3 regions of the Mesorhizobium sp. WSM4983 genome follow, and region 1 is predicted to be linked to each of the others. Evidence: riboswitches for the same ligand, from Rfam matches in the RefSeq annotation. Region 1 holds a riboswitch; each other region holds the start of a gene.

Region 1 (3,266 bases):
CGTTGTTCAAGTTGAGGAATGGTTCTTGCGGCGGGTATTTTGCGCGGATGCGCTCCCATTCCGCTTCGCCCTCATGTTCGGCGGACCGATCTATTGCAAAAAAGTTCATGGGAACGCGCCGGGTCTCATCTATCGCCCGACAATAAGCGCCGAAGCCCAGCTCAATCTGCCTATTCACATGAGAAGACAGAATTTAATTCCGAACGCCGGTGAATTCACCAGACGTTGAAGCCCGAGAACTACATCGCTTGGCACAGGGTTAGCAGTGAGGAAGCGAGTGCGGAGATCCGGCCCAACCACGCCAAGAAGAACCGTCACGTTGTCAAGCGATGCGCGAACAATCCCCGGTTTTCTGAGAGCGGGCAACGACGGTCAGGCCTGCCAATGCGCCATTGCGCAAACGCGGAGCGCGATGGCGCGTTGCGGTTGGTGCGGGTCTATGGAACGCCGAGCGGTTCTAAGGCTTCAATCGTTCTCCGAGACGAGCGATCGCCGATTTGAGCGGCGCCTCGCCGGCGCCGCAAAAGGTCTCGCTCATCACCAGCTCGGGCAGCGGCAGGCGCTTGCCCCAGCCATGCGCTTCGAGGTCGGGCCTTGGAGCGAATTCCGAGACGCGGCCGACGCAGAGATAGGCGATCGGCGTGACGTGCTCGGGGATCGACAGCAGTCGCTTCAGCGCTTCGGGCTCGATGATGCTCACCCAGCCGACCCCGACGCCTTCCGCCCGCGCCGCGAGCCAGAAATTCTGCACCGCGCAGACGGTGCTGTAGAGGTCCATCTCCGGATTGTGCCAGCGCCCGAGCGGCGAGTTCTTCGAGCGCTGGCGGTCGCAGGTGATGCACAGGTTGAGCGCGCTTTCGCAGATGCCCTCGAGCTTCAGCTTGCGGTAGAGCGCCTGCCGGTCCGCCTCGATCGCCGGCAGTTCCTGTTCGCGCGCGGCCAAAAACAGGTCGCGCACCTGCCGCCGCCTTGTGGCGTCCCGGATGACGATGAAGTTCCAGGGCTGCATGTAGCCGACCGACGGCGCGTGGTGTGCCGCGGTGAGCAGCCGCGCCAAAACGCCGTCTTCGAGATCGTCGGCAAGGAAATGGCTGCGCACGTCGCGCCGGGTGAACATGGCCCGGTAGACGGCGTCGCGCGCCAATTGGTCAAAGTCATCGCCGCCGGCGGCGGCTGTTCGTGCCTGCATCGCTTGTCCCCTTGCGATAAGCAGTCCTCCGCCTGACCATGCGGATGACCATGTCTGCCGGGCCGGTCTTCTGGCTCGGGATCGACCCGCATCCGGCGCCTTCCCGTCTGGGACAGTGGCGTTTGCCGGCGCGGTCCCCCTCACAGCGTTGGGCACGCCACGGATTTCAACCGTGTTCCCGATTCTCCCGCGTTGCGGGCACCAGGCAGCGACGCGACCTTATCGCGAAGCCGAAGCCGGGCCAATGCCGCCAGCGACACGATTGGGCGCGATTTCCCCAATCATTCGGCGCTGGAACATGGCTATCCGTGCGACAGGTGCCTAGATTAGGCGCCATGACCACTCGTCTTTACACTCATCCGGTATTCCTGGAACACCTCACGCCGCCCGGCCACCCCGAGCGGCCCGACCGTTTGCGCGCCATCGAGCGCGTGCTCGACGACGAGGCTTTTTCGGCCCTCGACCGCGTCGAGGCGCCGGAAGGCGACGAGGCGACTATCCTTTACGCGCATCCGGAGGATTTCGTCGGCCGTGTCCGCGCTGCGATTCCCGAGACGGGGATCGTCTCGATCGATGCCGACACCAGCGCCAGCCCGAAAAGCTGGCAGGCCGCGGTGACGGCGATCGGCGCGGCGAACGCCGCCGTCGACGATGTGTTCGAGGGCCGTGCCGCCAATGTCTTCGTTGCCGCGCGTCCGCCGGGCCATCACGCCGAAAAAGCGACCGCGATGGGCTTTTGCCTGTTCAACACCGCGGCGATCGCCGCCCGTTATGCGCAGGAGAAGCACCAGGCCGAGCGCGTCGCCATCGTCGATTGGGATGTGCATCACGGCAACGGCACGCAGGACATTTTCTGGGACGATCCGTCGGTGCTCTATTGCTCGACCCACCAGATGCCGCTCTATCCGGGCACCGGTGCCAAGAGCGAGACCGGCGCCGGCAACATCGTCAACGCGCCGCTTGCGCCGAGCACCGGCAGCGACACGTTCCGCGACGCCTTCCTGTCGCGCGTGCTGCCGTCGATCGACGCCTTCCAGCCGGATCTGATCATCATTTCCGCCGGTTTCGATGCGCACCATCGCGATCCGCTGGCCGCGATCAACCTGACCGAGGATGATTTCGACTGGGCGACCGGCCAGCTGATGGAGCGCGCCGGGCGCCACAGCGGCAACCGGCTCGTCAGCCTGCTGGAGGGCGGTTACGATCTGCAAGGATTGGCATTTTCGGTCGCCGCCCATGTCGGGCGGCTGATGAAGGGATGAATGATGGCTGATGAAGCTAACCAAGACGTCAAGGCGATGAGCTTCGAACAGGCGCTCGACGCGCTGGAGAAGATCGTCGATGATCTGGAGCGCGGCGACGTTCCGCTCGACCAGTCGATCAAGATCTACGAGCGCGGCGAGGCGCTGAAGGCTCATTGCGACCGCTTGCTCAAGGCCGCCGAGGACAAGGTCGAGAAGATCAGGCTCTCGCGCGACGGCAAGCCGGTTGGAACGGAGCCGCTCGACGCCGAGTGAGGTGTATTGATATTCAGGTGAGGCCGCCTGCAAACGCGGCTTTCTGCGGTTCCGGTGCTCACGTCCTTCAAGTACGCTCCGGTCCGGTTCTCGGAACCCGCCATTTTCGGCTCGGTCTGACCTGAATCTCAACACACCTCGGTGCACAATGTCAGACCGGTTCGGGCAGAAAGCAGGTAAGGAGTTAAAGCATGTGCCGAAACATCAAGACCCTGTTCAACTTCGATCCGCCGGCGACCGACGACGAGGTCCATGACGCGGCGCTGCAGTTCGTTCGCAAGCTGAGCGGCGCGACCAAGCCGTCCAAGCGCAACGAGCATGCCTTCAACCACGCCGTCGAGGCGATCGCCGCCGCCGCGCGCGAGTTGCTTGACAGCCTCGAAACCACCCAGCATCCGCGCAACCGCGAGGAAGAGGCCGCCAAGGCGAAGGCCCGATCCGCGCTCCGCTTCGCCTGACGCCGGTCATGAGCTTCTTTCCGGGCAACGATCCTGAGGCCGGCGACGACTTCGCCTGCGACCAGATCGAGTTGATGGTCATTCCGAACGCCAAGGACATTG
Region 2 (3,266 bases), on a different contig from region 1:
GCTTCGCAGACCGCTGTCGAGCGGACGCTCGATGAGGAGCCACACAAGGTTGGCCTTGGAACAAAGGTCTGGCCATGAAAAAATACCTAGCAGCCGCGCTGGCGATCGCCATCCCGATCGGGCATGCCTCGGCGCTTGACGTCGGCGTGGGCGGCAAGGTCGGCGGCATCGGCGTCGGCGCCGGATTGGGCGCCGGTTCGCAAGGCGTGTCGGCGGGCGTGGGCGCCAGTGCCGACGGTGTCGGCGGCGCAAACGTCGGCGCATCGACCGGCGGCGGATCGCTCGGCGTCAATGCCGGCGGCAATCTGGGCAGCACCAGCACAGGCGTGTCGACAAGCGTGGGCGGCGCCGCCGCGGGCGACGATCCTTCCGCCGTCAGCGGATCGGCTGCCTCTGCGCAGAACCCGGCCGCGGTGCCGACAGCCCCTGCTTTGGCCAAGAGCGCGACGCAGACCATTGTGCTGCCTCCAGTGCTGAGGCCCTCCAGATCCGCCGGCGGCGACCTCCGGCGGGTCACCAAAGGCTATCGCATCGCGCCGCTGTCACCTCCGAAGGCGATACGGGGCACGCCGGCCGCCGTGGTGCGCGCCTGTCGCGCCGCGATCACGGCGGCCGCCAAGCCCCTCGGCGCCGTGCGTGTTTACACGGTCAGCGCCGGCCCCTTGCGTCAACGCCGAAGCGGGCTCAACGCGCCGATCGAGGTGCGCATAGACTATGACAGGCGAGGCGGCATCGAAGTGAGGCAGGCGAAAGTCGGCTGTCGCCTAAATGCGAAGGGCACGGTCACCGCGGTGATTTAGGGCAGAGGCAGAACGGCCGTTGCCATCCTTCCTGCCGGTTGCAACCTCGGCGGTTTGGCAATTCCTCGCCCCCACAAGGTGGACGGGAGAGGTGGCTCGGCGCAGCCGAGACGGAGCGGGGGAGCGCCATATCCGATAACCCTGCCGACCGCAGGCGCAGACCGCGGCCGGCTGCAGACAAGGCGCCCGCGCTTCGGCTAGAGTTCCGCCGGGCGCAAAAAAATCATCGAAGGGGAGCATCGCGATGAACGAAGTCAGGCCAATCGCCGAGATCGCCAGCTATCACGCCCATATCTATTACGGCGGGGAGGCCGAGCGGCAGCATGCCGAATGGCTTCGCCAGCGCATCGCAGAGCGCTTCCGCGTGCGCCTGGGCAACTGGCGCGACGAGCCGGTCGGCCCGCACCAGCAAGCCATGTACCAGGTCTCCTTCGCCACCGAGATCTTTGCCACGCTGGTTCCCTGGCTGATGCTGAACCACGGCGGCCTGAGCATCCTCATCCACCCCAACACCACCAACCCCAAGCGCGACCACCTGATCGACCCGATCTGGATCGGACGGGCACTGCCGGTGAAGGGCGACGTGCTTGGCGAGGAGGACGAGGCAGAGGAATCGCTGGAGGTGAATACCGAGCCGACGCTGGGGGTGTGAGGGGGGCGCGGCGATCTCGTCACGATGGCGTGAGAGGCGGCTGGCCGTCGGAGTTGTTGATTGACTGGCCAACCGCGGTGTGGCGAATTCGCGCCGATGGTTCCCTTCGGGGATCAAAAGGGAACGCGGTGCGGAGAAATCCAAAGCCGTGGCTGCCCCCGCAACTGTAAGCGGCATGCCGTTTTCACGATGCCACTGGCTGCATGGGCCGGGAAGGCGAAAGCGGCGGCAATCCGCGAGCCAGGAGACCTGCCATCATGGACGTCAAAGCAGAACATCGGACGGGGTGATCCGGTGTGCGCGCCTGGCCGGACGGCGGGGCGAGTTCCCTGCGATGACAGGCAACGTCAAAGGCAGAACCATGCTGATCCAACTATCGAAAATGCTGAAAAAAACCGCGCCCGACCTGAAGGCCAGGCTGATTACAATCTACGGCGCGCTCGCCATTCTCAACGTCGGGGCGTGGCTGTGGGCTTTCGTCGCCTTCCACGACAAGCCGACATTGCTTGGCGTCGCTCTCGTCATTTATGGCCTCGGCTTGCGCCATGCCGTCGATGCCGACCACATAGCGGCCATCGACAATGTCACGCGCAAGCTGATGCAGAACGGCAAACGGCCGGTCTCCGTCGGTTTCTTTTTCGCACTCGGCCATTCGACGATCGTCGTCATCGTCGCTGCGGCTATCGCGGCGGCAACGTCCCTGCTCGGCCGTTTCCAGAGCCTTCAGGAGATTGGCGGCACCATCAGTACCGGCGTTTCCGCACTCTTCCTGCTCGCCATCGCGGCGATGAACATCGTCATCTTCTTCTCGATCTACAGAAGCTATCGGCGGGTGCGGGCCGGTGGGGCGTTTGTCGAGGAGGATCTGGACCTGCTGCTCAACAATCGCGGCTTCCTGGCCCGCGTCTTCCGCCCGATGTTCCGGCTGGTGTCGCGCAGCTGGCACATGTTCCCACTTGGTTTCCTCTTCGGCCTTGGCTTCGACACCGCGACCGAAGTCGCCATGTTCGGCGTGTCCGCGGCACAAGCGGCCAAGGGCGTGCCGTTCGAGGCCATTCTGGTCTTCCCGGTGCTTTTCGCGGCCGGTATGTCACTGGTCGACACGACCGATGGTGTGATGATGCTCGGCGCCTATGAGTGGGCCTTCGTCAAGCCGATCCGCAAACTGTACTACAACATGACGATCACCCTGGTGTCGGTCCTTGTCGCAGTACTGATCGGCGGCATCGAGGCGCTCGGCCTGATCGGTGACAAGTTCGGTCTGTCGGGCGGCTTCTGGAACGGCGTCGGCACGCTCAACGACAATTTCAACAATCTGGGCTTCGCCATTATGGGCATCTTCATCGCCGCCTGGGCGATCTCCTATGTCGTCTACAAGGCCAAGGGGCTGGACGATGTGGAGATCGGATCCGCAGCAAAGAATTCATAAGCCGCCGGCGGCGGCTGGCTGCAGCAGGCCAGCCGCATCTCTCTGCCATCAGACGCCGGCGGGCTGCCAGCCTGCCGCCTTGAATGCCTCGGCATCGGGAAGCCGATGACGGCAAAGGTCGATCGCCGCCCCGTCAGCGGTGCTCGGCTTGACATTCTTGTTCCCGTTCACTGTTGGCAGACAGCGACAGGAGATCGCCGGCCCGTGCGCACGCGCTTCAAGGCATGCTGAGGAGCCGTAGCCCAAGCCTTTGGAAGTGTGACGGAATTCTGCGCTTGGATAAGCCAGGGGTTAAGGCCTGGGATAAGCCCCATAATCCATAAGCCAGAATCCAGAGTCCAAATATCCAGAGTCCAGAACAGAAAAGCTGGCGCTTTTCTGTTCT
Region 3 (3,266 bases), on a different contig from region 1:
GCTTCGAGATCGAGCCGGTAAGCGTCGGCTTCCCGATAGGCGCTTGCAGGCAACGTCGGCTCGAGGCTGGTGAGGCCATTGTAGCGGCTGTGTTCGCTAGGATTTGGCTGCATGAGCGGCTCCCCTTGGCTGATGACAGCCGACACCCGGGCAGGACCGTTGTCAATTGCGCGGCCATTGTCGCTTCCGGGTGCTGCCCTTAAGGTCACTTCGTAATCGCCTGCGGTTTCGCCGGCTGCCCAGGATTGCAAAGTATGCCTGCAAGAACGATGTCGCTGACCGTGGAACTGGTCGCCCGCTGTTTTCGCGCGGTCGATGACCCGGGGCCCGACCCGGATGCCGAGCATCTCGTGGACAGCGACTATGAAGCCATGCTGGATGCATTCGAGGCCGAGCTACCTGCAACCGAGCCTCTCTGGCTGTTCGGCTACGGCTCGCTGATCTGGAAGCCCGAGATTGAGCATGTCGAGGAGCGCGTCGCCGTGGCACGCGGCTGGCATCGCTCCTTCTGCATGAAGATGACGCGCTGGCGCGGCACCAAGCAAAGGCCCGGGCTGATGATGGCGCTGGATCGTGGCGGCCAATGCAAGGGCGTTGCTTTCCGCCTGAACGGTGGTGACCGCCGGCAGGCGCTGGACAGGCTTTTTCGCCGCGAGATGACGCTGAAGCCGACCAGCTACCGGCCGCGCCTGCTGCAACTCGCAACCGACAAGGGGCCGTTGAGAGCGCTTGCCTTCGTCATCAATCGCAAAGGCACGACCTATGCCGGCCCACTCAACGAAGACGAGGTGGTCGAAAGGCTGGCGACCTCGTGCGGCCACTGGGGTTCAGGCGCCGACTATCTCTACAACACGGTGAAGAACCTCGAACAGCGCGGTATTCACGACCGCCATTTGTGGCGATTGCAGCAGCTCGTCGCCGAGCGGATCGCCGGATCTTAGTCCGAAACCGGTGCCGCAATCACGCTGCGGTGTGACGGAATTTGGTTTGCCGGTCGCGACGATTCTGCCTATAGTCGCTGGCGTCGTCGGTTCCGTTTTTGGAGCCAAGAGGGAATGCGGTGAGGGTGGAGTCTTTGCCCTAAGCCGTGGCTGCCCCCGCAACTGTGTGCGGTAGTCCTCTCCATAGACCACTGAGGTTTGTCCTCGGGAAGGTGGGGAAGGGTGCGAATCCGCGAGCCAGGAGACCTGCCGGCGACAGGAAAGTTGACTTCGATGCCCTCGGGTGGAGGGCGAAAGGACAAGACATGAATACCGCTTCCGTCGCCCTCGGCGCCTCCGTCTCCTCGCAGTCGCGCATCATGCAGCTGGCTCTCGCCGCGCTGCTCGGCATTTTCGTCGTCGGTTTTGTCGGCTTCTCGCACATCGATGCGGTCCACAACGCTGCCCACGACTATCGTCACTCGATGGCTTTTCCCTGCCATTGACGAAGGCCCGATATCATGAATCTGTTTCGCAACGTCGTGTTCGTGGCGGCGATCGTAGGGCTCGTGGCGGGCATCGCGCTTGCCTGCATGCAGGCCTATGCGACCGTGCCGCTGATCCTCAAAGCGGAAGTCTATGAAAAGGCGGGCGGCGGTCATCACCACGACCATGCCGCCAACACTGGAACTAGCGTTGCCATGAGCTCGGCCGAACCGGCGGGCAATGCGATGAGCAGCGCCGCTCCTGCGTCGACGGAAGCGGCGGCTCCGACCGAGGACGAGGGCTGGGCTCCGGCCGACGGCTTCGAGCGCTTCGCCTTCAACGTTGTCGCAAACATCGTCACCGGCATCGGCTTCGCGCTGATCCTGGTCGCGGTCTCGGAATTCGCCGGTGGCATCGGCAGCTGGCGCCAGGGCGTGTTCTGGGGCCTTGCCGGCTTTGCGGTTTTCACGCTCGCGCCCGGCCTCGGCCTGCCGCCGGAACTGCCGGCCATGCCGGCGGCGGACCTTCTGCCGCGCCAGATCTGGTGGATTTCGACGGTGGCCGCAACCGCGGTCGGCCTTGGATTGATCGCCTTTCGCAAGTCGCTGCCCTTGGCAATTCTGGCGGTCGTGCTGATCGTCGCTCCGCACGTAGTCGGCGCGCCGCAGCCCGTCAGCTTCGAGACGGCGATTCCCGAGGGGCTGCACCATCAGTTCGTGGTGGCGGTGACCCTCACCGATCTGGTCTTCTGGCTGGTGCTCGGTGCGGCCGTCGGTGTGGTGCGCGGCCGCTTCACCGGTACGTCGACCAGCCTGCGCGACAGCTTTGCCTGATCGCGCGGAGGGCCATCTGACCTTCATCATCGGCGGTGCGCGCTCCGGCAAGAGCGCGCATGCCGAGTGCCTGGTGGCGGCAAGCCCGTCGCCTTGGGCCTATATCGCCACCGCGCAGGCCTATGACGAGGAGATGCGCGAGCGCATCGCGCTGCATCGCTCGCGCCGCGGCAAAGGCTGGGTCACCGTCGATGCGCCGCTCGACCTGGTCGGCGCGATCGACGCCTTGCCCGATCACCAGCCGGTGCTTATCGATTGCCTGACATTGTGGCTGAGCAATCATATGCTGGCGGACCACGATATCGAGGCCGAGTGCCGGCGGCTCTCGGATGTGCTTTCGCAGCCGCGCGGACCGTGGTTTGTGGTGTCTAACGAAGTCGGGCTCGGCATCGTGCCGGAAAATGCGCTGGCGCGCCGGTTCCGCGACGCCGCCGGGCGGCTCAACCAGCAGGTCGCGGCTGTCGCCGACAGCGTGCTGATGATGGTGGCGGGGCTGCCGCTCAAGGTGAAGTGACATGGGCGAGATCAAAGACACGATCATCGACGACAAGGATGCCGAACGCCATCGAGCCAAGATGGCCAAGCGCAAGGCGGTGCAGGATGCCGAGGTGGCCGGCAAGACGATCGAGAAGGGACTGCTGATCGTCAATACGGGGCCGGGCAAGGGCAAGACCACGGCTGCGTTCGGCCTGGCGCTGAGGATGCTCGGCTACGGCAAGCGCGTCGGCGTCGTCCAGTTCATCAAAGGCAAATGGCACACGGGCGAGAAGGATGCCTTCGCCGCCTTTGGCGATCGCGTCGTCTGGCACGCGATGGGCGAGGGCTTCACCTGGGAGACGCAGGACCTGAAGCGCGACATTGCCGCCGCCGAGGCTGCCTGGGCGAGGGCGCTCGAGCTGATTGCCGACCCGTCGATCAGCCTCGTGGTCCTCGACGAGCTCAACATCGCTCTGCGCTACGACTATCTCGAGCTGGAAAAGGTGGTCGCGGCGCTGAAGGCGCGTCGCGAGGGCCTGCATGTCGTCGT

What was found. Region 1 has a riboswitch for cobalamin ahead of bluB (5,6-dimethylbenzimidazole synthase). Riboswitches for the same ligand answer to the same signal wherever they lie in the genome.
Region 2: linked by a shared signal. The riboswitch ahead of P9254_RS15800 (HoxN/HupN/NixA family nickel/cobalt transporter) and the one ahead of bluB (5,6-dimethylbenzimidazole synthase) in region 1 are both predicted to bind cobalamin.
Region 3: linked by a shared signal. The riboswitch ahead of P9254_RS03940 (CbtB domain-containing protein) and the one ahead of bluB (5,6-dimethylbenzimidazole synthase) in region 1 are both predicted to bind cobalamin.

Annotation. Positions count from the first base shown of each region.
Region 1 covers NZ_JARTVM010000010.1:24,392-27,657, reverse strand. The annotation lists gene P9254_RS22880 (aminotransferase class V-fold PLP-dependent enzyme) at 1-109, opposite strand, end outside; gene bluB (5,6-dimethylbenzimidazole synthase) at 458-1,189, opposite strand; cobalamin riboswitch at 1,233-1,410, opposite strand; gene P9254_RS22870 (histone deacetylase family protein) at 1,525-2,451, shown strand; gene P9254_RS22865 (exodeoxyribonuclease VII small subunit) at 2,455-2,706, shown strand; gene P9254_RS22860 (DUF2277 domain-containing protein) at 2,898-3,164, shown strand; gene P9254_RS22855 (pirin family protein) at 3,173-3,266, shown strand, end outside.
Region 2 covers NZ_JARTVM010000004.1:350,799-354,064, forward strand. The annotation lists gene P9254_RS15790 (hypothetical protein) at 75-800, shown strand; gene P9254_RS15795 (DOPA 4,5-dioxygenase family protein) at 1,045-1,452, shown strand; cobalamin riboswitch at 1,533-1,723, shown strand; gene P9254_RS15800 (HoxN/HupN/NixA family nickel/cobalt transporter) at 1,814-2,881, shown strand.
Region 3 covers NZ_JARTVM010000001.1:777,616-780,881, reverse strand. The annotation lists gene P9254_RS03950 (aromatic ring-hydroxylating oxygenase subunit alpha) at 1-113, opposite strand, end outside; gene P9254_RS03945 (gamma-glutamylcyclotransferase) at 255-941, shown strand; cobalamin riboswitch at 1,012-1,209, shown strand; gene P9254_RS03940 (CbtB domain-containing protein) at 1,247-1,426, shown strand; gene P9254_RS03935 (CbtA family protein) at 1,442-2,239, shown strand; gene cobU (bifunctional adenosylcobinamide kinase/adenosylcobinamide-phosphate guanylyltransferase) at 2,232-2,753, shown strand; gene cobO (cob(I)yrinic acid a,c-diamide adenosyltransferase) at 2,755-3,266, shown strand, end outside.